2 regions of the Paenibacillus sp. URB8-2 genome follow, and region 1 is predicted to be linked to the other one. Evidence: predicted binding sites of a transcription regulator. Region 1 holds the regulator's gene; the other holds the start of a gene.

The links. Region 1 encodes CtsR, which represses protease genes until heat stress. Its sites were predicted from a motif close to ATGGTCAATAAAGGTCAAACA; they were not measured.
Region 2: clpP (ATP-dependent Clp endopeptidase proteolytic subunit ClpP) is a predicted target of CtsR. The motif match lies at 11,490-11,510, and genes of this name have one in related genera.

What each region holds. Positions count from the first base shown of each region.
Region 1 covers NZ_AP023239.1:5,038,906-5,055,161, reverse strand. The annotation lists rRNA gene PUR_RS23515 (23S ribosomal RNA) at 1-75, shown strand, start outside; rRNA gene rrf (5S ribosomal RNA) at 224-340, shown strand; gene PUR_RS23505 (GNAT family N-acetyltransferase) at 575-1,747, shown strand; gene PUR_RS23500 (CtsR family transcriptional regulator) at 2,050-2,511, shown strand; gene PUR_RS23495 (protein-arginine kinase activator protein McsA) at 2,540-3,064, shown strand; gene PUR_RS23490 (protein-arginine kinase McsB) at 3,094-4,158, shown strand; gene clpC (ATP-dependent protease ATP-binding subunit ClpC) at 4,194-6,647, shown strand; gene radA (DNA repair protein RadA) at 6,854-8,221, shown strand; gene disA (DNA integrity scanning diadenylate cyclase DisA) at 8,233-9,306, shown strand; gene pssA (CDP-diacylglycerol--serine O-phosphatidyltransferase) at 9,372-10,112, shown strand; gene PUR_RS23465 (nucleoside triphosphate pyrophosphohydrolase family protein) at 10,225-10,620, opposite strand; gene PUR_RS23460 (PIN/TRAM domain-containing protein) at 10,877-11,965, shown strand; partial or broken gene ispD (2-C-methyl-D-erythritol 4-phosphate cytidylyltransferase) at 12,135-12,806, shown strand; gene ispF (2-C-methyl-D-erythritol 2,4-cyclodiphosphate synthase) at 12,831-13,313, shown strand; gene gltX (glutamate--tRNA ligase) at 13,370-14,833, shown strand; gene cysE (serine O-acetyltransferase) at 15,392-16,084, shown strand; gene cysS (cysteine--tRNA ligase) at 16,139-16,256, shown strand, end outside.
Region 2 covers NZ_AP023239.1:171,922-188,177, reverse strand. The annotation lists gene rnr (ribonuclease R) at 177-2,972, opposite strand; gene secG (preprotein translocase subunit SecG) at 3,340-3,573, opposite strand; gene eno (phosphopyruvate hydratase) at 3,800-5,086, opposite strand; gene gpmI (2,3-bisphosphoglycerate-independent phosphoglycerate mutase) at 5,162-6,706, opposite strand; gene tpiA (triose-phosphate isomerase) at 6,706-7,461, opposite strand; gene PUR_RS00905 (phosphoglycerate kinase) at 7,489-8,670, opposite strand; gene gap (type I glyceraldehyde-3-phosphate dehydrogenase) at 8,906-9,916, opposite strand; gene PUR_RS00895 (sugar-binding transcriptional regulator) at 10,008-11,084, opposite strand; tRNA gene PUR_RS00890 (tRNA-Arg) at 11,346-11,420, shown strand; gene clpP (ATP-dependent Clp endopeptidase proteolytic subunit ClpP) at 11,610-12,206, shown strand; gene PUR_RS00880 (GDSL-type esterase/lipase family protein) at 12,281-12,922, opposite strand; gene PUR_RS00875 (PdaC/SigV domain-containing protein) at 13,016-14,107, opposite strand; gene PUR_RS00870 (SIMPL domain-containing protein) at 14,259-15,014, opposite strand; gene PUR_RS00865 (HPr family phosphocarrier protein) at 15,166-15,435, opposite strand; gene whiA (DNA-binding protein WhiA) at 15,533-16,256, opposite strand, start outside.

The DNA.
Region 1 (16,256 bases):
AGGTAGATAGGTTGGAGGTGGAAGTGCAGCAATGCATGGAGCTGACCAATACTAATCGGTCGAGGGCTTATCCAAATTAAACGCAAGATTCGTTTCGGTTCCAGTTTTCAGGGAGCAAGGATTCTGTTGAGTGCAGCTCTAGCAGTTGCGGTAAACAGAAGTTGCTATCAGCATTTGGCGATGCTGAAAACCTGATGTATGCATTTGTTCAAGCAAATGCCCGTTTGGTGGCGATGGCGGAGGGGTTCCACGCGTACCCATCCCGAACACGACCGTTAAGCCCTCCAGCGCCGATGGTACTTGGACCGAAGGGTCCTGGGAGAGTAGGACGCCGCCAAGCACATGAACCACTGCTGAATTTCAGCAGTGGTTTTTTGTATTCTTAACTGTAGTAGTCAGGTGAATTATGTATCTGATCAGAAGAAGGTTGTTTCCATTTCATCTTTGATGATAAAGGAACAACCTTTTTTCATTGCTGAAAAAAATGTCCAATATCCTACGCTGCATTTCCGATTTGACAAAGGCCTCGGCGTCTGACAAACTCATGATAACCTATTTATATTGAGGTGAATGTATGGAAATCCGTCAGCTTCGCTCTGATGAGTTTGACACAAGTCTGAGTCTTTCCGAGTATGCTTTTCAATATAAGCTTTCGCCAGAAGACCGGGAGAAGGCAAAAGAGAGATTTAAGCCCGAGCGTGTTTGGGGCATTTTTGATGATAACGGTCTAGGCGCGAAATTTACGCTGTTGCCGTTTCAATCCTACATACAAGGCCGTCCTCTGCTTATGGGAGGCATCGCCGGAGTGGCGACATGGCCGGAAAATCGCAGACAAGGTCTGGTGGCCAAGCTTTTGGCCCATGCGCTTATGAAGATGAATGAAGCCGGTCAGACGCTGTCCTGTCTGCATCCGTTCAATGTCCCTTTTTACCGCAAATTCGGGTGGGAAGTGTACTGTGAGTATAAGAAGTATACGATTCCTGCCGCTAAATTTCCGGCGAAGGTTCAAGTGGAAGGACGAGTCAAGCGTGATGAGGGAGATATTGATATTCTGGATGCCCTGTACCGGAAGTTTGCTTCCAACTATAACGGAACACTCGTAAGGGACAAGGACTGGTGGGAGAAATCCGTGCTGGACGATGACGGGCATATTGCCGTCTTTTATTCGCAAGAAGGAGAGCCGGAGGGCTATGCGCTTTATAAAATCCAGAACCGGGAACTGATAATCGACGAATTCGTATATGCAAATGGGCGCACCCGCAGCGGATTGTGGAACTATTTTGCCAATCATGATTCGATGATAACTCAAGCGCATCTAAAAATGGTGCCTGCGGATGACAATCTACCGTTCCTGCTACCCGATCCTCGGATCACGCAGGAAAATCATCCTTATTTTATGGCCCGTATTGTGAACGTTAAGGAATTTGTCGAACAATTGTCATTTTGCGCCACCGGCCGCTCAGGAGGAATAACCCTTTCTATCGCGGACAGTCTTGCGTCCTGGAATGATGGACTTTGGAACCTCAGCGCAGATGGTTACGGTAAGCCGTCGATTCACGCACTCCAGAGTGACCCCGGAGAGGAAGCGGCCGCCTGCGGCATCGGAACGCTGACCGCCATGCTGCTTGGATATAAAAGACCGATGGAAATGTATCAAGCCGGGCTGCTTACGGGTAATATATTGGCAGTGACATGGTTGGAAGAACGGATTCCGCGCGCTCAAACGGCATTGTTTGATTTTTTCTGATCAAAGACTTGGCTTTCCGTGAGAATATGCTATAATAAGGTATAAGTCAAAGAAAGTCAAAGTCAACAGAGCATGCAGCAGGTGATTACTTAATCGTTCCCGTTTATTCTTTTTCAAGTATGCGGTGTACAGTTTGGGCCACACTAGTAAAGCTTGAACGGAATCTTAATCCAGGCTTGCCAGCCGGTTTTATACGGGATTCGGCTCTTTGCACTTTGGTTAAAGTTCCTTTAAAGGTTTAGGCCAGAAATGGAACGGTGCCATCGGCTGCATCTGCAAGCTCGTAATCTGGAGGATGAGTGATGCGCAATATCTCTGATATCATTGAACAATATCTGAAGAATATTTTGCATGAAAGTCCCGAAGGCACAGTAGAAATTCAACGCAACGATCTGGCAGACCACTTCTCCTGTGTACCCTCCCAGATCAATTATGTAATCAGCACCCGCTTTACACTTGAAAAGGGCTATTTGGTGGAGAGCAAACGCGGCGGTGGCGGATATATCCGCATTCAGCGTATTGAGCTTCCGCAGCACTCTGCGCTGCATACGCACCTTAACCAAACTATCGGCTCGGGCATCGACCAGAGCACGGCTGAGGGACTCATTTATCAGCTTGAAGAAGCCGGCTTTATGACCAGACGCGAAGCCTGCCTTATGCGCGCCGCCATTTCGCGTGAATGCATTGCGGTCAAGCTTCCCCATCGGGACGAGATTCGTTCCAAGATGATGAAGGCGATGCTGATCTCATTGCTTAGCAAATAAATCGGTGTGAGAAAGAGGGTTTCGTAAAATGGTTTGCCAAGAGTGCGGTGTAAGACCGGCTACGCTTCATTTCACTAAGATTGTGAATGGAGAGAAGACGGAATTTCATATTTGCGAGAGCTGTGCAAGGGAAAAAGGAGAATTGATTCCCGGTACGTCCGGCGGTTTCTCCATTCACAGCCTGCTTTCCGGCTTACTGGATCTGGAGGCTGCTGGCAAAGGGAAATCCGCCGCTGCTTCGACGGTTCAAGACGTTCGCTGCGAGGAATGCGGCATGACCTACGGGCAGTTCAGCAAGCTCGGGCGCTTCGGATGCAGTTCCTGTTACAAATATTTTGACAAGGGCCTCGACCCGCTCTTCAAAAGAGTGCACGGCAGCACGAGCCATGTCGGCAAGATTCCTAAACGTGCCGGAGCGCGAATTCAGTTTAGGCGGCAAATCGATGAACTGAAGGAGCAGCTGCAGCAAGCCATCGTGCAGGAGGAGTTCGAAAGAGCAGCCGAGATCAGGGATCAGATCCGCAAACTTGAAAAAGAAATTGCACAAGAGTAAAGTCTTAAGATATATAGGGGGAATGCCCGATGCCAAATCTCCGGTTTACCGAACAAGCGCTCAGCGAATGGATGCGCAGCGGTGGCAGCCACTCCGAGATTGTAATCAGCAGCCGTGTGCGCATCGCCCGCAATATACAGCATCACCCTTTTCCTCTTCTGGCAACGAAGAGCCAGGCCGAGGAAGTCTTGGATGTTCTGACTCCGGTAATTGATCAGGACCAGGAAACGGGATACGGCTCATTTCAGCTGCTTAAGCTTGACGAGCTGGAGGAGCTGGATAAGAAGGTGTTGGTTGAAAAGCATCTGATTAGTCCCAACCTTGCCAATGACTCCCGCGGCGGAGCGGTGCTGCTGAATGAAGACGAGTCGGTCAGCATCATGATAAATGAAGAAGACCATCTTCGTATTCAATGTTTGTTTCCCGGATTTCAGGTTCGCGAGGCCTGGGAACGGGCTACCGCCATCGATGATATTTTCGAATCGTCGATTGATTACGCTTTTGATGACAGAAGAGGCTATTTGACCAGCTGCCCGACCAATGTCGGCACAGGTCTTCGCGCTTCGGTTATGATGCATCTTCCGGCGCTTGTCATGACCAAGCAGATCAACCGTATTCTCTCGGCCGTCAATCAGGTGGGGCTTACGGTGAGAGGCATTTACGGGGAAGGCAGCGAAGCCGCCGGGAATATTTTTCAGATTTCCAACCAGATTACACTGGGGCAGACCGAAGCGGAAATTATCGACAACTTGCACAGTGTGGCTATCCAGATTATCGAGCATGAACGCAATGCGCGCCAGCGGCTGCTGACGGATTCCGCGCTCCGGATCACTGACCGTATCATGCGGTCGTACGGCATTTTGTCTTATGCGGCCGTAATGGATCTAAAAGAAGCTTCCCAGCGTCTGTCGGATGTACGGCTCGGCTTGGATTTGGGAATTCTGAAAGCTCCATCCATCTCGGTGCTCAATGAGCTGAACGTCAAGACGCAGCCTGGATTTCTGCAGAACATCTTTGGCGATAAGCTGAGCTCAACCGAATGCGATATGTACCGGGCGAAGCTGCTCCGGGAAACGTTGGGGACCACACATTAATTATAAATATTTATTATTTATGGAGGTGCAGACTTATGATGTTTGGCAGATTTACGGAACGCGCGCAAAAAGTGCTTGCGCTGGCACAGGAAGAAGCCGTTCGGCTGGGACACAATAATATCGGCACAGAACATATTTTGCTAGGACTTATCCGCGAGGGCGACGGCATCGCCGCCAAAGCATTGATCGCTCTTGGCCTCGGCCTGGAAAAAATTCAGGATGAGGTTGAAACGCTGATCGGCAGAGGGCAAGAGCAGCCGACGAACATCGCGTACACTCCACGCGCCAAAAAGGTTATCGAGCTGTCGATGGATGAAGCCCGCAAGCTGGGTCACACTTACGTTGGCACGGAGCACATCCTGCTCGGACTCATTCGCGAGGGAGAAGGCGTAGCGGCACGCGTCCTGAACAACCTTGGAATCAGCCTGAATAAGGCTCGCCAGCAAGTTCTGCAGCTGCTCGGCAGCAGCGAGTCCGCTTCGAGCCACAGCGGCGGCCCGTCCAATGTCAGCACACCGACGCTAGACGGATTGGCCCGCGACCTGACGGCTTATGCCAAAGACGGTCATCTGGACCCGGTTATCGGGCGCAGCAAAGAGATCGAACGCGTCATTCAGGTGCTGAGCCGCCGGACGAAGAATAATCCGGTGCTGATCGGCGAGCCAGGGGTAGGTAAAACGGCGATCGCCGAAGGCCTGGCGCAAAAGATTATCAATAACGAGATTCCCGAAACACTGCGCGACAAGCGTGTAATGACGCTGGATATGGGCTCAGTCGTTGCCGGCACCAAATATCGCGGTGAGTTCGAAGATCGTCTCAAAAAGATCATGGACGAAATTCGCCAGGCGGGCAACATTGTGCTCTTCATCGACGAATTGCATACGCTGATCGGTGCAGGCGGAGCTGAGGGCGCGATTGACGCCTCCAACATCCTGAAACCCGCGCTGGCCCGCGGCGAGCTGCAATGCATCGGCGCGACAACGCTGGACGAGTACCGTAAGTACATCGAGAAGGATGCGGCTCTGGAACGTCGTTTCCAACCAATCACGGTAGATCAGCCTACTCCGGATGAAGCCGTTCAAATCCTTTACGGCCTGCGTGACCGCTATGAAGCCCATCACCGTGTGAAAATTACGGATGAGGCAATCGTTCAGGCGGTGAAACTGTCCGACCGCTATATCACCGACCGTTTCCTGCCGGACAAAGCGATCGACCTTATTGATGAGGCGGGCTCCAAAGTAAGACTGAACTCTTACACGATTCCGCCGAATTTGAAAGAACTGGAAACGCGGCTGGACGATATCCGCAAGGAAAAAGACGCCGCTGTTCAAAGTCAGGAGTTCGAGAAAGCGGCTGCCCTTCGTGATACGGAGCAAAAAATCCGTGAAGAGCTCGATACAACGAAGAATCAATGGAAAGAGAAACAAGGCCGTACCGATTCCGAGGTTACGCCTGAGGATATCGCCCAAGTGGTGGCAAGCTGGACCGGCATTCCGGTCAGCAAGCTGAAAGAGGAAGAAACGGAACGCCTGCTTAATATGGAAGCTCTGCTGCATGATCGGGTAATCGGCCAAGATGAAGCCGTCAAAGCGGTCAGTCGGGCCATCCGCCGGGCACGCGCCGGTCTGAAAGATCCGAAGCGTCCGATGGGCTCCTTCATTTTTCTCGGCCCTACCGGGGTTGGTAAGACGGAGCTGGCACGCGCGCTCGCCGAGGCGATGTTCGGCGACGAGAACGCCGTTATCCGTATCGATATGTCGGAGTACATGGAGAAACACTCCACTTCCCGCCTTGTAGGGGCGCCTCCGGGATATGTCGGTTATGAGGAAGGCGGACAGCTTACCGAGAAGGTACGCCGCAAGCCATACTCGGTGGTCCTGCTCGATGAAATCGAGAAAGCCCACCCTGAAGTATTCAACATTCTGCTGCAAGTGCTGGAAGACGGCCGTCTGACCGATTCCAAAGGACGCGTGGTCGATTTCCGCAATACGCTGATTATTCTGACCTCGAACGTCGGTGCGCAAGCAATTAAACGGAATTCCACGCTCGGCTTTACCGCCGTGCAGGATGCCGGGGCTGAATACTCCAGCATGAAAGGCAAGGTCATGGACGAACTGAAGAAGAGCTTCCGTCCGGAGTTCCTGAACCGGATCGACGAGATCATCGTCTTCCACTCCCTGGAAGAGAAGCATATCGCACAGATCGTTACACTGATGTCCGAAGAGCTGCGCAAGCGGCTGCGTGAATATGACGTCGACTTCGAGCTGACGGACAACGCGAAAGCTTTCCTGGCCAAAGAAGGCTTTGATCCAGCCTTCGGCGCACGTCCGCTGCGCCGCGCGATCCAGAAGCATATTGAGGACCGCCTGTCCGAGGAGATGCTGAGAGGCAATATCGCCAAGGGCGATTTGCTGAAGATCGATGAAGAGAACGGCGAACTGTCCGTGAGCAAGAAAGAGCCGGTATCGCTGGAGAAGGACGGAGAATAAGATTACGGCCTGAAGTGATATATAGGCAACCATAGTAAGGAGAGCCTGCTTCCGATTAAGGAAGGGGCTCTTCTTTTTAATTGGAATCCTTCCATTTCCCAATTGCTCTTTCGTTCACAGCCCTTAAATGGTAAACTTTGATTGACAGGAAAATATCCGCGATTTGAAGAAATGGCGGCATGGTTAATCTGTCCGAAGGAGAGTTTATGGCTAAGACTAAAACGAAATTTCACTGCACCGAGTGCGGATACGAGTCACCGAAGTGGCTCGGAAAATGCCCGGGCTGCCAAGCTTGGAACAGCATGGTAGAAGAAACGGAAAGCGTAGTCAAAACACAGGGGATGAATACTCCCGTTTTTCATAGTAAAGAAAAGCCCCAGTCCATCATAAATATAGAAAGTGATCAGGAACCCCGCATCTTAACCGGCATCGGCGAACTTAACCGGGTGCTGGGCGGAGGGATTGTTCCAGGCTCGCTGGTGCTCGTCGGCGGCGATCCCGGCATTGGTAAATCGACGCTGCTGCTGCAGACCTCCCATGCGCTGACTACGCAGGGACTGCGAGTGCTGTATATCTCTGGAGAAGAATCGGTACGTCAGACCCGGCTGCGGGCGGACCGGCTCGGGGCGTTGTCATCCGAACTGTATGTGCTGTGCGAGACGAATATGGAATCGATCGAGGAAGCGATTGAGGCCATTCAGCCTCAGTTCCTGGTTATCGACTCCATACAGACGGTGTTTCTGCCTGAAGTGACAAGTGCGCCGGGAAGCGTGTCGCAGGTTCGCGAATGTACGACAAGATTCATGCGGATCGCCAAAATTCGCGGCATCGCCACCGTGCTGGTCGGTCATGTGACCAAGGAAGGAGCAATTGCCGGGCCCCGGATGCTTGAGCATATGGTCGACTGCGTGTTGTATTTCGAGGGCGAGCGCCATCACACGTACCGGCTGCTGCGGGCGGTCAAGAACCGTTTCGGTTCGACGAATGAAATCGGCATTTTCGAAATGGGCGAAATCGGCTTGTCCGAGGTTGAAAATCCGTCCGAGCTATTCTTGTCCGAGCGGCCCCTTGGAGTAGCGGGCTCCACGGTCGTAGCCAGTATGGAAGGCACGCGGCCGGTACTGGTCGAGCTGCAGGCGCTCGTTGCCGCCACGCATTTTCCTTCCCCGCGGCGGATGTCCACCGGACTTGATAACCAAAGGATGGCGCTTATTATAGCCGTCCTGGAGAAGCGGATGGGCATGTTCCTGCAGAATCAGGATGCCTATCTGAATGTCGCGGGCGGGGTGAAGCTGGATGAGCCTGCCATTGACTTGGCAGTTGCGGTCAGCATTGCTTCCAGTTTTCGTGACATCCCGACGAAGGCGTACGATGTGTTCTTCGGAGAGGTCGGGCTAACGGGTGAAGTAAGAGGCGTCTCCCGAGCGGAAACGCGCGTCAAAGAAGCGGCCAAACTGGGGTTCCGGCGGGTCATTATGCCCGAGAAGAGCCTGAAGGGCTGGAAGCATCCGCAGGATATACAGATTATCGGAGTGAATACTGTAGCAGACGCATTAGCGGTCGCGTTAGATTAGGGGGCAGAAAAATGAAAGACCACCAATTGGAAAATATGAACGAACTGCTCAGGCTAGCCGCACCGGGCACATCGTTTAGGGATGGATTGGAAAATGTGCTGCGGGCCAAGACGGGCGCGCTGATTGTCGTAGGCTACAGTCCCGAGGTCATGGAGGTGGTGGAAGGAGGCTTTTCCATCAATTGCGATTTCTCGCCGAACTATTTATACGAACTGGCCAAGATGGACGGCGCGATCATTTTAAGCGAAGATCTAAAACGTATCCTGTACGCCAACACCCAACTGATTCCCGATTCATCGATTTCCTCGATCGAGACCGGAATCCGCCACCGGACAGCTGAAAGGGTTGCAAAACAGACCGGGAAGCTGGTCGTCTCCATTTCGCAGCGGCGCAATATCATCACGCTCTATCAGGGCTCCATCCGCTATGCGCTCAAAGACATCGGCGTCATTTTGACGAAGGCCAATCAGGCAATTCAGACATTGGAGAAGTACAAGGCGGTGCTTAACCAATCGCTGACGAACCTGTCCGCCTCCGAATACGAGGGCATTGTAAGCGTGCCTGAAGTGGTCGGCGTTATCCAGCGCGTGGAGATGGTGCTCCGGATTAAGACGGAGATCAAACGCTACATCACAGAGCTCGGCAACGAAGGGCGCCTGATCAGCATGCAGATGGAAGAACTGGTTGGGAATACCGAGGAAGAAGCCTGGCTTTTATACAGAGACTATGCAAGAGAAGAGGAAGAGGATAAAATCCGCGAAATCATTGCCGGCCTGAAGCGAGCGAGCGATGACGAACTGATGGACGACAATCATATTGCCCGGCTGCTCGGTTTTTCCGTCACTGCGGTGACTTCTGAAGAGTCTGTCACACCTCGCGGCTACCGGCTGCTTAACAAAATTCCGCGGCTGCCCAATGTCATCATCCATAATTTGGTGGAACGTTTTGAAATGCTGCCCAATCTGATGACAGCGAGCATAGCGGACCTGGATGAGGTTGATGGAATCGGGGAAGCGCGGGCCCGGGGGATCCAGGACGGATTAAAACGGCTGCAAAAGCAAGTTCTTATTGACAGGCAAATGTAAATATCATACAATCACGTATTGTTGGAGACATTGAAGACTTGATCGAATAATATAGAGGTGACGAAATGATACAAAAATCGATTCCGAGTCTATTTACGTTGGGCAATTTGCTGCTCGGAATGTTCGGCATCATGATGGCGCTCGACGGTAAAATCGGCATGGCGGCGATTATGGTTATCATCGCAATGCTTGCCGATGGACTGGACGGACGCGTAGCCCGTGCCCTTGGCGCGGAGAGCGAATTCGGCAAAGAGCTGGACTCGCTGTCGGATGTCGTTTCCTTTGGCGTCGCACCCGCTCTCATCATGTACGTGACTAGCCTGCACGATTTGAATAATGCACTGGCCTGGCCGGTTACAGCCATTTTCCCGATGTTCGGCGCGCTTCGCTTGGCCCGTTTCAACGTTCGTCCGGGCATTCCCGGTTACTTTATAGGCCTGCCTATTCCGGCAGCCGGCGGCGTACTGGCTACGCTGTCCCTGTTCCATAAGGATGTATCGCCTCCTTTCATGATTGTCGCTACGCTGCTGCTGTCGTACTTGATGGTCAGCACAGTGAAGTATCCGAATTTCAAAAAGATCGGCTTGCCGAAAAAAGCGGTCATCGGAGCGCCGGTCGTAATTGTGATCGCCGTCGCGGTTGCTGTTGTTTTTCCCGAGCAGATTTCCAAAATGATTTTTGTCCTGCTGGCCCTGTACGCCTTGTACGGCTTAAAGCAGAACTTTGACAGACTGGCAGCCAGACGCCGTCGCCGCAACAGAAGACATCGTTCGGACGAAGAGGCGTATCATTCCAAGAACGGATAAGATGCCGAATTTTAATAAAGAGCCGGTTCCACGCTTGAATGCTGTGGTAACCGGCTCTTGTTTTTTTTTTACGGCGGGTTGTATACGGAATAATGACGGCATCATCCGGCCTTTACGACAAGTTGAACAGTCCGAGCGTTGCGCATTTCTGCGATTCCTTTACGACGACCTCGTCCATATTGATTCCAAGCAAATTGCACATCGCCGACATGTAGAACAGCTCCCGGCCAAGCTCGGAACCGATAACTTCGCGGCAGTTCTCGCACAGTTCTCCCTGAACGTGGGTTCCCGCCTTTTCCTTGGCTTTCTCCAGACTTACGCCGGATTCGAATACCTGCTTGGTGGCATGAAGCTCGATGCAGCCGCACTCCGTGATCGCTTTGACGACGGCGCGGTTGACCGAGGCGCTGCTTTGATCGTTCTTGGACAGCACGTCCAGCAGACTGCGGTGTCTGAGGAGCAGCTCGGAAACTTGGTCCTGAAAAGCCTGCAAACTTGGTGCGCTCATATCCATTCCCCCCGTTTCGTGAAGTATAAGCGAGAAACGGATGCCGCCCCTGAAAAGACGGCGAAGCCGTTTCTTCTTGAATGAGTTCATTATATGCTACGCAAAAGCTCCTTTTCAACCGGGTAAAAAGCCGCAAATTGCGACAAGCCGCCACTTTGTCTTTCCTCGCTAAAAAATTGGGCCTCCCACGATTACCGTCCTGAAAATTGGAACATACTGGGGGATAGGGCGTGAGATTAAAGGAGGTGCGTAAACCATGTGGAAAAAATGGATTTTATTATTTGCCGCGTTATGCGGAGGTTGGGCCGGCTATTCGCTGTATCATGCGGCAGAGCGGGATTTTCCGGAAGGCATGACCCGGCTGGGAGACAGCCTGCCGCTTGAAGGAAGTCTTATGTTTGCGGTGCTGGGTGCCATTATCTTTTTGTTTGCGGTGGCGTTATGCGCAGATTGGGCGGAAGCAAGACTACGGGAGGCGGCGCTGTACTGCTCGCGGGTGCCGATGGATGAATTGGCTGCCGGGACGACGGGGCTGCTCGGAGGATTGCTGCTGTCGCTGCTGCTCTATCCTTGCATGACGTGGCTTGGAAAGGCGGGCGAGCTTCTTCAGGTGCCGGTCACGGCGGGTCTGGGGTATCTTGGACTGCGGATCGGCCTGGAAAAAAAGGTAGAGCTGGGCGCGCTGTGGGCAACCGGCAGGTTCGGCCAGGCTGAGGAGCCGGAAGGCCCGGGGCCAGAGGAGCACAAAATTCTTGATACGAGCGTCATTATCGACGGCCGGATCGCGGATATCTGCAAGACGGGTTTTATCGAGGGAACGATTGTCATCCCTGAATTCGTACTGGAGGAGCTGCAGCATATAGCGGACTCATCCGACTTGCTTAAGCGCAACCGTGGCCGCCGAGGCCTGGATATCCTCAATAAAATTCAAAAAGAGCTGGATGTTAAGGTGCTGATCTACGAAGGGGATTTCGAGGAAATCTCGGAGGTGGACAGCAAGCTGGTGAAGCTGGCAAAGGTACTGCATGGCAAAGTCGTGACCAACGACTTCAATTTAAACAAAGTATGCGAGCTGCAGGGCGTCTCCGTGCTGAACATCAATGATTTGGCCAACGCGGTGAAGCCGGTTGTGCTGCCGGGCGAGGAAATTATCGTCCAGGTAATCAAGGACGGCAAGGAGCATGGTCAGGGCGTCGCTTATCTGGATGACGGAACCATGATCGTAGTGGAGGGCGGCCGCGAATTCATCGGCAGTACGATGGAGGTACTCGTGACCAGCGTGCTGCAGACATCGGCGGGACGGATGATTTTTGCCAAGCCGAAGCTTCTGGAAAAAGCGCAGTAGCGCCGGGGCGTTTGAACGGTGAACCGTTTGAACGCCTTCTTTATTTCCGTTCGAGTCCCTTCCAACTGACACCGGCGGACGCTCCGAAAGCGCCGTCAGGCTTGGAAATGCCCGCCAAACGCGTTATGATGGGGATATACGTGAATTAAGTGGACAGGAGCATACTAGAATGGCAAACAGTGTCGGCGTCGTCGTCGTGGCGGCAGGCAGAGGAACGCGCATGGGAACGGAAGAGAGCAAGCAGTATTTGCTTCTACAGGGCAAACCGATTGTTGTGCATACGCTGGAAGTATTCCAGCAGCACGCACTGATCTCCGAGATTGTGCTCGTTACCGGAGCTGGGGATCTGGACCGCTGCCGGAAATGGACAGAAGAATATGGGCTGAGCAAGGTAAAAGCCATCGTAGCCGGAGGCGCCGAGCGGCAGCACTCCGTATACCGCGGACTGGGGCAACTGAGTACGGAATGGGTAATGGTCCATGACGGAGTCAGGCCTTTTGTGCGTCCGGCGGACATTGAGTCTTGTTACGAAGAAGCGAGACGGACGGGAGCGTCCGTCCTAGCCGTTCCAGTGAAGGATACAATCAAGCTGGTGGACAATCGGGGCGGAGTACTCTCGACGCCGGACCGGCGCAGTCTGTGGGCGATTCAGACCCCGCAGACTTTTCGTCTGTCAGAGCTGAGGACAGCTTATGAAGCTGCGGACAGGGAAGGATTTGTAGGCACTGACGATTCCAGCCTCGCGGAGCGGGCAGGAATACCGGTAGCGGTAGTGGAAGGAAGCTACGGCAACATTAAGATTACAACGCCCGATGATTTGGAATATGCGGAATTTACAGTAACGCTCAAGGAGAGAGGGACAAGCATGATCGCTGTAGGACAAGGGTTTGACGTGCATCAGCTGGTCGAAGGACGACCATGCATCATCGGAGGCGTAACCATTCCGTACGAAAAGGGGCTGCTGGGACATTCGGACGCCGATGTGCTGCTGCACGCGATCAGCGACGCCATTCTCGGCGCGCTGGGGCTAGGCGATATTGGCCGGCATTTCCCTGACACGGACCCCGCTTTCAAGAATGCGGACAGCCTGAAGCTGCTGGAGCATGTCTGGGGGCTGGCCAAGGAACGCGGCTACCGGCTGGGAAATGTCGATTCTACCATTATCGCCCAGAAACCGAAGATGGCGCCCTATATTCCGCAAATGGCGGAGATTATCGCACGGGCGCTGGAGGCGCAGCCGTCTCAGGTCAACGTGAAGGCGACCACCACGGAGCAACTTGGCTTTACCGGAAGAGGCGAGGGCATCGCTGCCCAATCTATTGTCTGCCTGCTCCAAAATATGCTATGATCATGAGATGACCAGGATTGAGAAATCAATCAAATGAAAGAACGGAGGAACTAAAAATGGGAGATCAAGTCCGGGTGCGCTACGCGCCTAGCCCTACAGGACATTTACATATCGGCAATGCCAGAACGGCCTTATTTAATTATTTGTACGCCCGAAACCAAGGCGGCAAGTTCATTATCCGGATCGAGGATACGGATGTGAAGCGCAATATCGCCGGCGGCGAAGAAAGCCAGCTGAAATATTTGAAATGGCTGGGTATCGATTGGGACGAAAGCATAGATGTCGGCGGCGAATACGGCCCTTACCGCCAGACGGAACGGCTGGATCTGTATCGCGTGTACTGGCAGGATTTGATCGACCGCGGTCTGGCTTACCGCTGCTACTGTACCGAGGAAGAGTTGGAAGCGGAGCGTGAAGAGCAGCTTGCCCGGGGAGAGACGCCCCGTTATTCCGGGAAGCATCGCGATCTGACCGAAGAGCAGCGCGCCGCCTTTGAACAGGAAGGCCGAATCGCCAGCATCCGCTTCCGGGTTCCGGAAGACCGCACCTATTCCTTTGATGATATCGTCAAGGGTCCAATCTCCTTCCAGACAACGGAAATGGGCGATTTTGTCATTGTCAAGAAGGACGGCATTCCTACCTATAATTTTGCGGTAGCCGTCGACGACCACCTGATGGATATCACCCATGTGCTGCGCGGCGAAGACCATATCTCCAACACGCCCCGTCAGCTTATGATTTATGAAGCGCTCGGCTGGGAAGCGCCGCTGTTCGGCCATATGACCCTGATCGTCGGCGATGACCACAAGAAGCTAAGCAAGCGCAACGAATCCATCATCCAGTTTATCTCGCAGTACGAGGATCTGGGCTATTTGCCGGAAGCGCTGTTCAACTTTATTGCGCTCCTCGGCTGGTCGCCGGAAGGGGAGGAAGAGATTTTCAGCAGGGAAGAGCTGATCTCCATCTTTAACGCCGACCGGCTGTCCAAGAGCCCGGCCGTGTTCGATACGAACAAGCTGGCACATTTGAACAACCATTACATCAAGCAGTCCGATCCAATCCGGATCGCAGATTTGGCCATTCCCCATTTGCAGACGGCCGGAAGACTGCCGGCGGAGCTGGACGAAGAACAACGCGCTTGGGCGGAAAGCCTCGTCGCGCTTTACCAGGAGCAGATGGTGGCTGCCTCGGATATTGTGAACCTTTCGGAAATCTTTTTCCGCACTCATCTTGAGCTGGAAACGGAAGCGGCGCAGATTTTGTCGGAGAATCAGGTCCCTGAGGTGCTCTCTGCCTTTCTGGCGAAGGTTGAAGCAAGCGTGGAGTTTACCCCGGCCGTGATTGGGGCATTAATTAAGGAAGTGCAGAAGGAGACTGGACATAAGGGCAAGGCGCTGTTCATGCCGATTCGTGTCGCAGTAACCGGACAGACGCACGGGCGAGACCTCAATGCGACTATTGTTCTGATGGGACGCAGCCGGGTCATTGACCGCCTCAAAGCGCAGATTAAAGGAGCCTAAAGGCCCGGTAATAGGCATATCCCCTTGTCAGTACCGGTTCTTTTCGCTAAGATAGAAGAATATCGAAAAAGCTGCGATCAGGAGAAGTACGCGCATAACAGCCATTTGCAGAGAGAATAACCGCGAAAAGGGTCGCCTTTTCAGGCTGGGAGTTATTCATGGCACGCCGTGGAAGATGCGCCTGTGAGCTGTGCGGTTGAGCGGTTGCTTGATAAGCGCCGTTAGGCCGCGCCGGTAACATCGCCGTTACGGATGCCAAGAGGGACGATGAGCCTGCCGCTTTCAAGCGGGGAAGGTCATTGTCCAAGCAGAGTGGAACCGCGCTAAGACGTCTCTGCAGCTTTATGCTGCAGGGGCGTTTTTTGTTGAAATATAAGAAGTAAGAAGCGATAAGCCATTCGCTTATATTTCGTCTTATATTTTTACGGGAAGCCGGTGCCGGTCCTATAAGGCCGGTGCAGCGTTTCTTCTGAAAATAGAGAGAATACAGAAAAGGCGGATTATCTTCTTCGTACATCCTGACAACAGGAGGCGAGGAAGCATGGAGGGGGAACCGCGATGTTTGAGCATATCAAATCGGACATTCAGGTGGTGCTGGACAATGATCCCGCAGCCCGCAACCGGTTCGAGGTCTTTTTTACTTATGCCGGTCTGCATGCGATCTGGGCCCACCGGATTGCCCACCGCTTATACAGACGCGAGTGGTTTACAGTGGCGCGCATGGTGTCGCAATTCAGCCGGTTTATGACAGGTATCGAGATTCATCCCGGGGCGCGTATAGGCAAAAGATTGTTTATCGACCATGGGATGGGTGTGGTTATTGGAGAAACCTGCGAGATTGGCGACGATGTCATCATCTATCAGGGGGTCACTCTGGGAGGCACCGGTAAAGAGAAAGGAAAGCGCCATCCGACGGTTGGCAATAATGTGGTTATCGGCTCCGGGGCCAAGGTGCTTGGCTCGTTCCGGATCGGGGATAACTGCAATGTCGGCTCGAACGCGGTTGTGCTGCGTGAAGTGCCGGACAACAGTACGGTCGTCGGCAATCCCGGCCGCATCGTGAAGCGCAACGGAGAGCGGGTGAGGGACAGACTGGATCATACGAAGCTGCCCGATCCGGTCGTTGATTCCTTGCGTTTTCTGCAAAAAGAGATCGAAGAGCTGCGTCAGCAGATCGGCGGGGAGGACAGACAGAAAGCGGAGCAGCGCCGGCTGGAAAGCGAGCAGTATTTCGGAGATTACGAAATTTAAACCAGGCAACTGGCAAAGGCCGGGCTAAGGCCGAAAGAGAAAGGATTGAGCAGTATGGCGCTCTATATTTACAACACGCTGTCACGGAGCAAGGAAGAATTTGTGCCGCTTGTTCCGGGCAAGGTCAAGATGTACGTGTGCGGACCAACCGTTTACGGGTATATTCATATTG
Region 2 (16,256 bases), 720 kb from region 1:
GAAATCGTTGGCTCAATGAAATCGCCGAGAAGCTGCCGATTTTCAGCGTGTATCCTTACGCCAGGTTAAAGTCAGGGCATCTTTATAGTCGGGCATCTATCAGTAAAAAAAGCGCCGGTCCCCGTCGCCGGGAGACACAGCGCTTTGATTGTCATGAAAAGCTTAATGATCCAGCTTTATTTTTTCTTCTTCCGCTTCCTGCCTTCGCTGCTTTTAGTACCGAAGTCGGCAGCGGCCTCGACGTTGCCCGGAGTTACGGAATCGCCGATAAAGACGCCGTTTTTCGATTTTCTCTTGCGTCGGCCTTTGCCTCCTGCAGCTCCAGCGCCACCGAAGTCGCCCCCGAGGTCCTCGCGGGTACGAAACTTCGTGTCACTGTTGATGCCGGTGTACACGTCACCGCGGCCGTTCGACCCGCTTGGCGGGGCGCCGTAGCCGCCCTTGCCGGAGCCGAAGCTGATGCCGCGGGAACCGCCGGCATCCCCGGCTTCGCCCTTCGGGCTGCGCGCACCAGCGCCCGGCCCTGCGCCAGCGGCCAATGAGCCGCCGTTGCCTTTGCTCCGGCCGGCCGCCGCTTCGCCGCCGCGTGCCCGGCCGCCGCTGCGCTCGGCGGCGCCTCCGGCCTGGTCGGCGCCGAGTACGCGCCCGCCGCGGCCTCGTTTGCCGCGGCCGCCCGCACCGGCGGCGGCTCCGCCGCCTTTACCGCCGCCGCGGCTCTTGCCGCCTCCGGCGCCAGTGGCAGCCGGCGCACTGTGGCCGCCTCGGCGGTCGCGCCCGCCCTTGCCTCCGCGGCCGCCGCCAAAGCCTCCGCTGCGGCGCTCGCCTGCCGCGCGCGGCTTCATGTCGACCAGCTCGAAGTCGATCGTGTGGTCGTCCATGTTCACCTTGGCGACGCGGATCTTCACCTCGTCGCCGATGCGGAACACCTTCGAGGTGCGCTCGCCGATGAGCGCCATGTGACCCTCGTCGAAGTGGTAATAATCATCCGTCAGATTGCTCAGACGGATCAGCCCTTCGACGGTATTTTCCAGCTCGACGAACATGCCGAAGCTGGTCACGCTGCTGACCATCGCCTCGAATTCCTCGCCGACCTTGTCCAACATGTACTCCGCCTTTTTAAGCTGCTCCGTATCCCGCTCCGCCTCTACCGCGACGCGTTCGCGCTCGGAGGACTGCTGGGCGATGTCCGGCATCCGGCTCGCCAGATACTCTTGGCGTTTCTCACTGAGCGCCCCGCCGCCCTCCAGCACCTCGCGCATAACCCGGTGAATAACGAGGTCGGGATACCGCCGGATCGGTGACGTGAAGTGGGAATAATATTCGGCAGCCAGCCCGAAATGTCCCGTGCTCTCCGCGTCGTACTTCGCCTGCTTCATGGAGCGGAGCATCATCGTGCTGATGACCGTCTGCTCCTTCGTTCCCTGAATATCCTCCAGCAGCTTTTGCAGCGCCCGGGGATGCACGGAGTTGCCCCGTCCCTTGACGTGATAGCCGAAGTTGGCCGCGAACGCCATGAAGTTCTGCAGCTTCTCGGGATCCGGGTCCTCGTGAATCCGGTACAGGAACGGAACCTTGAGCCAGTGGAAATGCTCAGCCACCGTCTCGTTCGCCGCCAGCATGAATTCCTCAATGATCTGCTCCGCGATAGAGCGTTCCCTTTTTACGATATCGACCGCTTTGCCGTTCTCGTCGACGATGACTTTGCTCTCCTGGAAGTCAAAATCGACCGCGCCGCGCCGCATACGCGCATCCCGCAGCTTCATCGCAATTTCACGCATCAGCCGGAAGTCCTCAATAAGGGGAGCGTAGCGCTTCAGCAGCTCTGGGTCTTCATCCAGCAGAATTTTGCGTACATTGGTGTAAGTCATCCGTTCCTTGGTGCGGATCACGCTGGTAAAAACATCGTGCTTCACGACCTTCATATTCTCGTCGAATTCCATCTCACAGGACATCGTCAGCCTGTCCACCTGCGGATTCAAAGAGCAGATGCCGTTCGACAGACGGTGCGGCAGCATCGGAATGACCCGGTCGACAAGATAGACGCTACAGCCCCGGTCATACGCTTCCTTATCCAGCGGCGAGTTCTCGCGCACATAATAGCTGACGTCGGCAATATGCACGCCAAGCTTGTAATGGCCGTTCTCCAGACGGGCGACGTTGACCGCGTCATCCAGGTCTTTGGCGTCTTCCCCGTCGATGGTGACGATATTCAGGCCCCGCAGGTCGCGGCGGCCCTGTTCCACGATTTCTTCTTCCGTAATGGAATCGGGAGCGGCATTCGCTCCGGCCATGACTTCTTCAGGAAAAGCCTCCGGCAGCTGATGCTTGCGGATGACAGACAAAATATCGACGCCGGGATCATCCTTATGCCCCAGAATCTCGATAATTTCCCCTTCCGCCGCCGCGCGCCCTTCCGGATAGTTTACGATGCGGACCACGACTTTTTCCCCATCGACTGCACCGTTAAACGATTCCTTCGGGATAAAAATATCGCGGTTAATCCGCTTATCATCCGGCAGCACAAAGCCGTAAGTCTCCAGATTCTGAAACACGCCGACCGTCTGCAGCACGCCTCTGCGCACAATGCGCACGACTTCACCTTCCATCCGGCCGCCGGCATGGCTCCGCGAGGTAACCCGGACAAGGACGATATCGCCGTTCATGGCGCTTTTGATATCGTTGGCATGAATGTACACGTCGGGATGCTCCCGGTCGTCGGGTATTAAAAAGGCAAAGCCCTTCGCATGGGCCTGTAGACGTCCGCGCAGCAAGTCCATCCGCTCCGGCACGCCATAGCGTCTGGTACGGGTCAGCACGATCCGTCCTTCTTGCTCCAGGGAGTTCAGCAGAACGTTAAACTCCTTCAGTACCTCTTCTTCCGCAAAATGAAAATGGTCAATCAATTCCTCGTAAGTCATCGGTTTATAAGCGGTTTCCCGCATGAAATCCAGCAGATTCTCTTGTGTTATCATCATCGTCACCTCGGCCCGCCGCGGCGCAGGCCGCCGGCTGGTATGTACTTTTATGTCTTATATACTTCATACCCTAGTATACACGAAATCAATCCCCGGCATCCCTTCCCACCGCTGCAAAATCCCGTTTCGAACAAGACGCTGCTTCCTCCACCATTTTATAGCGATTCGGTAAGTTCCGTCCTTCTTATTGTTATTCTTGCTTAGAAATCCAACTTCTATCCCGCATCTGTTTCTGCCTAAGGAATGTTGGCTGGGCAATAGGAGCCACGTTGCAGAGTTTCATTTTCCAATTCTTACATATCTCAAGCCGGCTACAAAAAAACCCCCGCTCCATCGTAAAGAGCGAAGGTTCCATTAGTCTATTTTAGTCAACCACAACGGCAACAATAATGGACAGAATAAAGAATCCCGCCGCCAGTCCTACCGTTATACGCTGCAGCACCAGGTCCATACCCCGCGCTTTCGTCTTGCCAAACAGATGCTCAGCTCCACCGGAGATGGCGCCTGCAAGGCCTGCGCTCTTGCCTTTTTGCAGCAGAACCACCGTAATCAGTCCGATAGAAAAAATCAGAAGCAGCACTTTCAGAAAAATATCCATTCATTCCACCCCCTACGTCTAAGCATCACTATCTATGTGAATTTACTACTCACGTTTCATAAACAGCGTTTTTATTTTACCATACAGCCTGTAGTAATACAACTTAATTGATTGCTGAGACACGTTGCAGGCCGCACACTATTGAAAAAAGACTGCCCCTCGATCATTAAATGACCGGGAAGCAGTCTCTATATCCTAACCGTTCATAAGGTTCGAGTGAACCTTATTATCTTTTCAGGTTGTAGAAGGATTTCAGGCCGTTGTATTGAGCCAGTTCGCCCAGTTCGTCTTCGATGCGAAGCAATTGGTTGTACTTGGCGATACGGTCAGTACGGGAAGGTGCGCCTGTTTTGATTTGGCCAGCGTTGGTAGCAACGGCGATGTCGGCGATGGTGCTGTCTTCGGACTCACCGGAACGGTGGGAAATAACAGCAGTGTAGCCTGCACGTTTTGCCAATTCGATCGCGTCGAATGTTTCAGTCAGCGTACCAATTTGGTTAACTTTGATCAGGATGGAGTTGCCGATGCCTTCTTCGATACCTTTGCCCAGACGCTCGGTGTTGGTTACGAACAGGTCGTCGCCAACCAGTTGGATTTTGTTGCCCAGTTTCTCGGTGAGCAGTTTCCAACCTTCCCAGTCATCTTCGGAGCAGCCGTCTTCGATTGTGATGATTGGGTATTTGTCAACCCAGGAAGAGAGCAGGTCAACGAATTCCGCAGGAGTGAAGGATTTACCTTCGCCTTCCAGATGGTATTTACCATCTTTGAAGAACTCAGTGGAAGCAACGTCCATGCCCAAGAATACGTCAACGCCCGGTTTGTAGCCGGCTTTTTCGATGGCTTCCATGATGGAGGACAGTGCGTCTTCGTTGGAAGTGAAGTTAGGAGCGAAGCCGCCTTCGTCGCCAACCGCAGTGTTCAGGCCTTTGCCTTTCAGTACGGTTTTCAGGTTGTGGAAGATTTCCGCGCCTGTACGCAGAGCTTCTTTGAAAGTAGGAGCGCCTACTGGGAGAACCATAAACTCTTGCACGTCAACGTTGTTGTCGGCATGAGCGCCGCCGTTAACGATGTTCATCATCGGAACCGGAAGCTGCTTAGCGTTGAATCCGCCGAGGTATGTGTACAGAGGCACGTCCAGAGCTGCGGCTGCAGCGCGGGCTACTGCCATGGAAACAGCCAGGATGGCGTTAGCGCCCAGTTTGCCTTTGTTGTGAGTTCCGTCCAGAGCGATCATGGCTTTGTCGATGCCCAGTTGGTTCAGAGCGTCCATGCCGATAACTTCAGGAGCGATGATTTCGTTAACGTTCTTCACTGCGTTCAGAACGCCTTTGCCCAGGTAACGGGATTTGTCGTCGTCGCGAAGCTCAACGGCTTCGTGAGCGCCAGTGGAAGCGCCGGAAGGAACGATAGCGCGGCCTTTTGCGCCGGATTCCAGGTAAACGTCAACCTCAACAGTAGGATTGCCGCGGGAGTCAAGTACCTCGCGTGCATAAACGTCGGAAATAATGGTCATGTCAATTCAATCTCCTTTTTAACAAAGATTTAGTCTTGATAAAGCCTTGCAGTACATCGTAAAGTCTTGTCCGTATTACTTGCGGCTGGCAATCATGGATTGTCCGGTCATTTCCGCAGGCTGCGGAAGGCCCATCAGGTCCAGAATCGTCGGCGCCACATCCGCGAGAATGCCGTGATCGCGAAGAACCACATTCTCATCCGTCACGATAAACGGAACCGGGTTGGTCGTATGCGCCGTAAACGGACGGCCTTCTTCGTCGAATACCATATCAGCATTGCCGTGGTCGGCAATAATGATCGTCACGCCGCCTTTGGCACGAACGGCCTCGACTACTTTGCCTACACATTCGTCCGTCACTTCAACCGCCTTAATCGTCGGCTCCAGCATGCCGGAGTGCCCAACCATGTCGGGATTGGCGAAGTTCAGGATAATGGCATCATGTTTGTCTGCTTCAATCTCAGCCACACAAGCGGCAGCGACCTCGTAGGCGCTCATTTCCGGCTGCAGGTCGTACGTTGCCACCTTCGGGGAGTTGATCAAAACACGGGTCTCTCCCGGCAGTTCGACGTCGCGTCCGCCGCTGAAGAAGAACGTTACGTGCGGATACTTCTCGGTCTCCGCAATGCGCAGCTGCTTCTTGTTGTTCTGAACCAGCACTTCGCCAAGTGTGTTGTCCAGATTCTTCGGTTTGTAGGCGACATATCCCTGAACGGTTTCGCTGAACGTGGTCAAGCAGACGAAATGAAGATTTTGCGGGAACAATAGGCCCCGATCAAAGCCGCGGAAATCCGCGTTCGTAAATACTTGGGACAGCTGAATGGCACGGTCCGGACGGAAGTTCAGGAATACGACGGAATCGCCGCTTTCCACAGTCGTTACCGGTTTGCCTTCTTCGTCCACGATCACGCAAGGCTCAACGAACTCATCATACACGGAATTCTGGTACGAAGCTGTGATCGCCTGCAATGCGTCCGTAAATTTCGGTCCTTCGCCGTAAACCATGGCGCGGTAAGCCTTTTCTACCCGATCCCAGCGTTTGTCGCGGTCCATTGCGAAGTAACGTCCGGATACCGTAGCGATTTTGCCTACCCCTACTTCTTCAATCTTCGCAATAAGTGATTGAACGAACTTCTGGCCGCTGTCCGGCGGGACGTCGCGACCGTCCATGAAGGCGTGGATGAACACGTCGTTCAACTCTTCCTTCTTGGCAAGCTCAAGCATGGCGAACAAGTGATTGATATGGCTGTGTACCCCTCCGTCGGATACCAGCGCGTACAGATGCAGCTTTTTGCCGGTCGATTTGGCGTGTTTTACCGCTTCCACCAGCGTTTCATTCTCAAAAAACTCTCCGTCGCGAATGGACTTATCGATGCGGGTCAGATCCTGGTATACAATCCGGCCTGCGCCGATGTTAAGGTGTCCCACTTCGGAGTTGCCCATTTGACCTTCCGGAAGTCCTACGGCTTCGCCGCAGGCGGTAAGCGTCGTGTTAGGGTATTGCTTCAGGTAGCGGTCGTAGTTAGGCTTGTTGGCCTGTGCGACGGCGTTGCCTTCCGCCGTGTTACGCAGACCGAAACCGTCCATAATAATCAGTGCTACCGGTCTAGGTGCAGACATTACTTCGCCCCCTCAACCAACTGGATGAAGGAAGCAGGCTGCAGACTTGCACCGCCGACGAGAGCGCCGTCAATGTCGCTTTGGCCCATATATTCGGTAACGTTCTCCGGCTTCACGCTGCCGCCGTACTGGATACGGATAACTTCGGCGGTTGCTTCATCATAAAGATCCTTGATCAGGCTGCGGATGTAAGCAATAACCTCATTGGCATCCGCCGAAGTGGAGGATTTGCCGGTACCGATAGCCCAGATTGGCTCATAGGCGATAACGGTTTGGGCTGCCTGCTCCGCACTAAGACCTTGGAACGCGCCTTCGGTTTGTACTTTGCAGACTTCCTTCGTTTGGTCGGCTTCACGCTCTTCGAGCTTCTCGCCTACGCATACGATTGGAGTAATGCCGTGGCGGAATGCCGCATGCATCTTCTTGTTCACGATTTCGTCCGTTTCACCGAAGTAAGCGCGGCGCTCGGAGTGGCCGAGAATGACATAGTCTACGCCGAGATCCTTCAGCATAACGCCGCTGATTTCACCCGTGTAAGCACCATTATCCTCGAAATGCAGATTCTGGGCGCCGATCTTGATGCTCGTGCCTTGAGCCGCTTTCGTCAGAGCTGGCAAATTGGTGAATGGAGCGCAGATTACCGTTTCTACGCCTTCTACTTCCGCCTGGCCTTTAACCTCGGCGAAAAAGCTTTCGGCTTCCGGAACCGTCTTGAACATCTTCCAGTTGCCAGCAATGATTGGTGTTCTACTCATAGCAAAGCTTGCCTCCCTTTATACGTCTTACTTGTCGTTCAGCGCCACTACACCAGGAAGAGCCTTGCCTTCCATGAATTCAAGCGATGCGCCGCCTCCGGTGGAGATATGGTCCATTTGATCGGCCAGCTTGAACTTCTCAGCCGCAGCTGCGGAGTCGCCGCCGCCGATAACGGTGTAGCCTTCGGTTTTCGCGCAGGCTTCAGCAACTGCTTTCGTGCCTTCTGCGAAAATATCGATTTCAAATACGCCCATCGGTCCGTTCCAAACGACCAGCTTGGAGTTCTTGATTACATCTGCATACATTGCGGCGGTCTTCGGACCGATATCCAGACCCATCCAGTCTGCAGGAATTTCAGAAATGTCTACGGTCTTCGTGTTTGCGTCGGCACCAAATTTGTCGGCCACAACAGCGTCAACCGGCAGCAGAAAGTTCTTGCCGAGCTTCTTTGCTTTTTCAATAAAGCCAAGTGCGGTATCGATTTTTTCTTCATCGAGCAAGGATTTTCCGACTTCGTGTCCTTGAGCTTTGGTGAAAGTATAAGACAGCCCGCCGCCGATCAGCACGTTGTCTGCCAGCGTCAGCAGGTTGTCGATAACGTCGATCTTGTCTTTAACCTTCGAACCGCCGATAATCGCGGTGAAAGGACGCTCCGGATTGGACAAGGCTTTGCCCAGTACGTTCAATTCCTTCTCCATCAGAAGTCCAGATACGGCCGGCAGATAATGGGCGATACCTTCGGTCGAAGCATGCGCACGGTGCGCCGCGCCGAATGCGTCGTTAACGAACAGATCGGCCAGTTCGGAGAACTGCTTCGCAAGCTCCGGATCGTTCTTCTCTTCACCCGGGTAGAAACGGACATTCTCAAGCACGAGAACGTCGCCCTCATTCAATTCGGCGATTTTCGCTTTTACCGCTTCGCCAACCGCTTCGTCAGCTTTGGCAACCGGTTTGCCCAGAAGCACGGACAGACGCTCGGCAGCCGGAGTCAGACGCATGGAATCGACGAATTGGCCTTTAGGACGGCCCATATGGCTCGCCAGAATGATTTTAGCTCCATTTTCGATCAAATATTTGATCGTCGGCAGCGTCTCGCGGATACGCGTGTCGTCGGTGATTTTGCCATCTTCCAGCGGCACGTTGAAATCCACGCGGACAAATACGCGTTTACCTGTTACTTCTACATCACGGACACTTTTTTTGCTCATGACTTTTAACCTCCACACCCGGAATTGTTCCACTCTTGGAATACAGGGGCACCGCATAGAGTTTGCATCAAGAAGAAACGGCTGCGACCTTCTAAAGGACGGCATCCGTTTTTCCGAAAGAACTATAACATACGATTAGGCGAAATATGCTGCGATTGTCTTGTATTTCGGAAAAGAGCGGAAACAATAAACTGCTGTTTCCGCTCTATGGATGATGCTATTTAAAATCTTTAAATTATTTAGTCAGTTTTGCGAAGTGTTCCAGCGTACGAACGAGCTGAGCAGTGTAGGACATTTCGTTGTCGTACCAAGCTACAGTCTTAACGAGCTGCTTGTCGCCAACGGACAGAACTTTAGTTTGCGTAGCGTCGAACAGGGAACCGAAAGTCAGGCCTTTGATGTCGGAGGATACGATTTCGTCTTCCGTGTAGCCGTAAGTTTCCGGATCGGAAGCTTCTTTCATTGCCGCATTAATTTCGTCTACCGTTACGTTCTTTTCCAGAACAGTAACCAGCTCTGTCAGGGAACCTGTAGGTACCGGTACGCGTTGAGCAGCACCGTCGAGTTTGCCTTTCAGCGCAGGAATAACCAGGCCGATTGCTTTTGCAGCACCAGTGGTGTTAGGGATAATGTTCTCGGCAGCTGCGCGGGCGCGTCTGAAGTCGCCTTTGCTATGCGGAGCGTCCAGCGTGTTTTGGTCGCCGGTGTAAGCATGGATTGTAGTCATCAGGCCTTCAACAACACCGAACTTATCGTTCAGAACTTTGGCCATAGGAGCCAGGCAGTTCGTTGTGCAGGATGCGCCGGAAATAACGGTTTCGGAACCGTCAAGAACGTCGTGGTTAACGTTGTATACAACAGTCTTCATTTCGCCTGTAGCAGGTGCGGAGATAACGACTTTTTTCGCTCCGCCTTTCAGGTGAAGCTCAGCTTTTTCTTTGGAAGTGAAGAAGCCTGTGCACTCCAGAACGATATCTACGCCCAGGTCGCCCCAAGGCAGTTCTTCAGGGTTGCGGTTAGCCAGAACCTTAACTTCTTGGCCGTTCACTTTGAAGAATCCGTCATGAACTTCAACTTCGCCTTGGAATTTGCCTTGAGTTGTATCATATTTCAACAAGTGCGCCAGCATCTTGGCATCAGTCAGGTCATTGATTGCTACCACTTCGATACCTTCCACGTCTTGAATCCGGCGGAATGCGAGGCGGCCAATACGTCCAAATCCGTTAATACCTACTTTTACAGTCATTGAATAGTTCCTCCTAAATTTCGTTTTATTTATTCAAGACAAGCCTTAGGCTTATCAAGACAACAGGTTTAAGTATAAAGCATAATAAATGCTAATGCTCGCCGTAATGCGGAATCTGCTCGGATGCGGCGTTATATTCGTCAATTTCCCTGACGATTTCGGCCGCTGCGGCTTCATCTATGACGAGTATGTTCTCTTGGCCGAACCGCAGCACGGCGTGAATGGCTTTGGCTTTCCGCTTGCCTCCGGCTATGCCGATGACGATCTCCGTCCGAATGATATCCTCAAGGCGGAGTCCCATGGTCAACATGGAATGGACCACCTTGCCCTGCTCGTTAAAGTAGTGACCGAAGGATTCGGCAACGGCGCCCGCGCTCTTGATCTTGCTGACGGTCTCGTCGTCCAGTCTTCGGCGGCGGGTCATTTCCACAGCATCTCCGATTCCATGCACAATAATTCTCGAACGGCGGATAATCTGTACAATTTCCGAAATGTTCGGTTCGTGAGCCAGCGACTGATAGGCATCCTCGCTGAGCAAGTCGGGCACATGCAGCAGCCGGTAATGCGCTCCTATCCGCTTGGCCATCGTCGAAGCGATGGTATTCGCCTGAAATTCAACGCTTTCTCCTAGTCCGCCTCTTGCTGGAACGATCAAAGCGTCCCGGTAAGACAAGGACATTGGAGCGGTCATCTGCTCCGCCAATTCGGACAGCGTCGAGCCGCCTGTGACAGCAATCGTGTCGTCGGTGCGCAGCACGCTCAGCAGCGCTCTGGCTCCGGCTCTCCCAAGCTCTCTCTTGGTAAAGGGCGAAGCTTCACAATCGCCCGGCACCACGACAACCTTCTTCAAACCGTAAGTCGAACGAATTTTCTCTTCCAGATCATCAAGGCCAAACAAGCTTTTGGCCACAGGCTCGAGCAAGTCAAGCAGTTTCCGTCCGGCATCGCTGATCCGCATGCCAACACTCTCGATCTCGATGAGCCCCTGCGACTTCAGAAGGTCCGTTTCCGCACGAAGCACCCGCTCAGTCATATCAAGCGAAGCGGCGAGCGTTCTGCGGCCGATAATATCCGACAACAGGATCTGATGAAGAATCGTATACCGTCTTTTGAGGGTTTCCATGAGGTCAGGCAGAAGCTGCTTTTGGATTTCCAATAAGTTACGCATGCTTTCACTCCTGCAACTTCGTCTTTCACTTCTTCCCCTTCTCTATGGTCTTAAAACGTCCCGGGTTAACTTTTTAAGTCCCACCAATTATTCTACCCAAATATTGCCCTGAGCGCAAGGGCTCCGAAACTAGAATTCACAACCTCTTTTCTTCTTATGCATGGACATTCGCATTGTTTTCGCGGAGAATCGGTGCTGTTGACCTATAAAATGAATCGGGAGTTGCAATGCTCCGAATTTTATATTATAATAATTTCTGTTGCGCCCGTGGTCCAATGGATATGACGTAGGCCTCCGAAGCCTGAGATCCAAGTTCGATTCTTGGCGGGCGCGCCACATTATTTCTTTAACCAAACCTTGAATGTTTAACCCAAGCGCCATGCGATGGCGCTTTTTTTTATGATGAGTTTGACTTTCTTTGACTTTTTGTTTGAATTTGTTTATCATGTGGGTAATACGGTAACAGTAAAAAATGAAGCTGTACGAAATCCATTTTTGAAGATCTAATTCAAGGAGGTTTTCCACGTGAGTTACATTCCTATGGTCGTAGAACAAAGCAGCCGCGGCGAGCGGGCGTATGATATCTATTCCCGCCTGCTGAAGGACCGCATCATTTTCCTTGGAACTGAGGTTAATGACGTGGTAGCCAATTCCATCATCGCACAAATGCTCTTCCTGGCCGCCGAGGACCCGGAGAAAGATATTTCCTTGTACATTAACAGTCCAGGCGGATCGATCACCGCTGGCATGGCGATTTTCGATACGATGCAGTTCATCAAGCCAGACGTATCCACCATCTGCGTCGGTCTCGCCGCTTCCATGGGCGCATTCCTGCTCAACGCCGGAGCGAAGGGCAAACGCTACGCGCTGCCGAACAGCGAGATTATGATTCACCAACCGCTGGGAGGAGCCCAAGGACAAGCTACGGATATTGAAATTCGCGCCCGCCGCATTCTGAAAATGCGCGACAAGCTGAACAAGATTTTGGCGGAACGTACCGGCCAACCGCTTGAGCGCATCGAGAAGGACACGGATCGCGACTATTTCATGAGTGCAGCGGATGCGGCCGAATACGGCCTTGTCGATAAAGTCATCGAAAAACCGGCATCAATCGGCGCATAACACTCCCGTTAAACTTTCATAAAAACGCAAACCCCCTTTGTCCATGATCACGGGCAAAGGGGGTTTTTACGTCTTCAATTTGGGCTCAGGCTTCCATATCCGATCGACTGCAGCCGATCCGCAATGACGCGGTATCCTTTTCCATTAGGGTGAAGATGGTCGATGGAAAGCAATTCCCGCTCGTATCCGGCAAACGCTCCGTAAATATCCGCAAAGCCGCATACCTTGCTATTGTACTGCGCCATTAGGCGGTTGAACTGCCGGACCCAGCCCGAGGCCTCTGCCACCCGGGGATACGGATTGTATAATCCGACAATCCGGATAATATAAGGCTTGCCGGCTCCCGCCTTCGCATGGTGAATCTGTCCCATGATGCCGGCAAAATGCCTCCGGGATTCTTTCAGGGCATTTTGATAAACAGAAGACGGCGAATTAGACTGTCCCCCGGCCTTGGCGGCATGGATCAGATCATTGCCCCCGATCGAAATCGTGATAAGATCCGCCTCTCGAAGTGATTGGCGAAACTGCGGGTTATAACTAACAAGCTTCTCCAGTTCGGCTGTAGTCAAGCCGTTGATTCCAAGGTTCGTATAGGCGACAAAAGTACGGAGCGAAATCTCAGACATCCGCCGGTACACAGGAACAAAGCCGTTGCCCGGCATCGCTCCGAAGCCGGTCGTCAGCGAATCGCCGATCGCCGTATAGTTGTATACCATGACATTCTCCCTCCCCGCTATATGGCTCGGTCACCATTCAGCATATGAACGGCAAGCCGTACTCGTAACGGGAGAATATCCAGTGTCAAAAAACTATTTTAAACCGGCGAACGGACTGCTTCCGTCCGGCAGCAGTTCTTTAAAGGCGAAAGTGAACTCCGGAAAGCCTTCGGCATACGGGGTATATTCATATAATTGAAAGAAGAGTACTACCCGGCCGTCTTTAAGATAAAAGTATTTCTCGGTATTCAGGCCGTTAAAACCGCCAAAATAGCCTTCGTCTGCCTTTAACAGCCTGCCGACCTTCTCGTTCAAAAGCTTTTTGTAGTTCGGATTGGCTCCAAACAAGTCGCCCAGAAGCAGACGCTTGCCGTCCTTAAGCGAGAAAGTGAAGGCTTGGCGCAATGTCATTCCGTGAGCGCCTCCGGTGTAGCCGTACTGGCTCATGACCAGGCTCAGGACGCCGTCCTGGTTGTAGGTTACCACGTATTTCGAGTCGAATTCATACGGACGGTCCTGTTCGCTTTTTTCAGCTATCGCCGTGTCGGCACCGGCGGCAAAGCTCATAGCAGCTTGTTTTAGAGTATCGTTAATGCTCTTCTGCGCAGAGGCTTCCGCAAGTCCCGAAATCTGCGGGTAATCCAGTTGGATCGTTGCTCCATCGGCCTCCTTGGTATACGTCTCCGTCGTTACCGTCAGTTTGTTCAGCGGCCGGTGCATTACATTCAATCTGCCGGAGGAAGCGCTAAAGTCTCCAAGGTAGCCCAAATAATCACTGAGCAGACCAAATGGAACGTAAAGACGGTTTTTAAAGTTGCGGCCCTCATACTCGTTGATAAAGTAGCCGTTAACCGCAAGAGAGATTCCATATTCGGAAACCATCAGCTTGGCCTGGCGGATTCCCTGTCCGAGGGTATAGCTATTCTCCGCCTTGTCATAGGTGATCGGCAAACCCAGTGTATTTTTAAGAAAAGTTACAGGGATCCATATCTTTCCCTCCCGGAAAATGCCCTGCTGCGAAGTAAGGGTTCCATTGAACTTCAAGGCAACCCGAGAATAATCAGCCTTAGCCTTAACCGGCGCCGCTTCACCCGTTGCTGCAGGAAACACCGTCCCACCCAGCAGCAGCCCGGCCGCAATCATTCCAGCTCCCCATGTGCGTACAAGCTTGTTCGTCTTGTTCATGGTATAATTCTCCTTTTCCGCTCCCATTTATGTGATTTCGTTGCCCACACTTTCCATTATATAGATGGCAGCGCGACAGCAAAGAGGCCTTTCCGCCCCCAAGCATGCGACAAAAGCCTCTCTATGTCTGTCTATTGGATACTCCGCCCTGCTAGTTTAATTGATACATGACGCTAAGCTGAGTCGTAATCTTCACTTCTCCCGGCTGGACTGCGGTACTGGCGGCGCTATCGGCGGCGCCGTACATCATTTTGGCGTTCTGTTCATATAATATCGGGCCCGCGCCCCCATCGTTCTGGCTGACGGTCAGCACCTGTCCAAGCGTTCTCTTGGCGGCTTTGGCAATCGCGGCCGCTTTCACGTCGGCGTTGGCCATCGCCTTCTCAATCACCTGCGCCTCGAAGGCCGAAGTGTCTTCCACCGCAAAACGGGCATTGCCGATATTGTTGGCGCCCGCCTCGGAAGCCGCATCGAGCAGCGAGCCCACCTTGGTCAGATCGCGGTATGCAACCTGCAAAACATGATGCGCGTTATAGCCTTTCACTTGCTGGCCTTCCTTATCGTTGTACGTATAGTTCGGCTGTACGAAGAACTCGCTGGTTTGAATATCTTTATCACTAATACCCCATGTATTCTTGAGCAGCGCTGTCAATTTTTGAATTTTTGCCCCATTGGACTTCTGGGCTTCCTGGGCGGTTTTCGCCGAAGTATCGACTCCGATCGACAGATAGACGATATCCGGCTTCATCGACAGTTCTCCTTTGCCCACGACACTGACGATATTCTTCTGCGCCTCTTCGGCGTAAGCCTTCTCCGGCTGCTTTAATCCACCGCTGAGCGCAACTCCTCCCACCATTAAGCTTCCTGCAACGAATACTGTCAGGACCGACTTGATCCATCCCTTCATTTTTGCCATCCTCCTTTATTGGATTTGCGTGACTAACGATTGTACCTACTAGACGAGAAGGCCTGGCAAATGTTGCACGGGGACAAAAATAAAAAAAGCCCTCAAAGGGCTTTTTGGTCATACCATAAATAGGGCTGTGCTGCGGATACTGTTATTGATTCTCCAGCTCTTCCTTGCTGACAAGGCTCGTCAACGCGGTTACGGCCTGATCGGCATCCGCGCCTTCCGCGCTGATATAAATCTCCGTGCCGGAGCTGATCGCAAGGCTCATAATCCCCATAATGCTTTTGGCGTTAACTTTTTTATCGTCTTTTTCGACGAAAATCTCAGATGAGAACTTGTTGGCTTCCTGCACGAACAATGCTGCCGGCCGAGCATGGAGCCCCGTCTTCAACCGGACGACTACCGGGTGCTTTGTCATGAAACGCTTACCCCCTAATTAAGATGTGCCCAAAAATTTCACAGTAAATTTTATCATATTATATCATTATAACCTAAACGACACTAGAAGAAAATAATCATTCGCCTCGAAGCTTCTCCGCCAACTCGTCGATCTTGCGCAGTCGATGGTTGACGCCGGATTTGCTGACGCTTCCTTTCAGCATTTCACCGACTTCCTTCAGATTGATATCGGGATGGGCCAGCCGGACCTCCGCCACTTCACGCAGCTTGTCGGGCAGATTCTCGAGTCCCATTTCCTTCTCCAGAAACTTGATGTTCTCAATCTGGCGCACCGCCGCGCTGATCGTCTTGTTGAGATTGGCGGTCTCGCAGTTCACAATCCGATTGACGGAGTTTCGCATGTCGCGCATAATGCGCACATCCTCGAATTTGAACAAGGCCTGATGGGCGCCGATCAGGTTCAGGAACTCGATGATCTTCTCGCCTTCCTTGATGTAGAGGATGAATCCCTTCTTGCGCTCGATGCAGCGGGCGTTAAGATGAAACTCCCCCGCCAGCTCAACCAGCGCCTTGCAGTGCTCCTCATACATGGAGGCGATCTCCAGATGGTATGACGAACCTTCGGGATTGTTCACCGAGCCTCCCGCCATAAAAGCGCCGCGCAGGTACGCGCGTTTGCAGCAGTTCTTGTGGACAATGCTGTCGTCAATGCCGTCCGTAAACATGAAGCCCTCCGAGACGATTCTGAGGTCGTTCAGAATTTCCTCCACACGGGCGGGGATTCGGACGATATAGACGTTATTTTTCTTCAAACGCATTTTTTTACGCACGAGAAGCTCG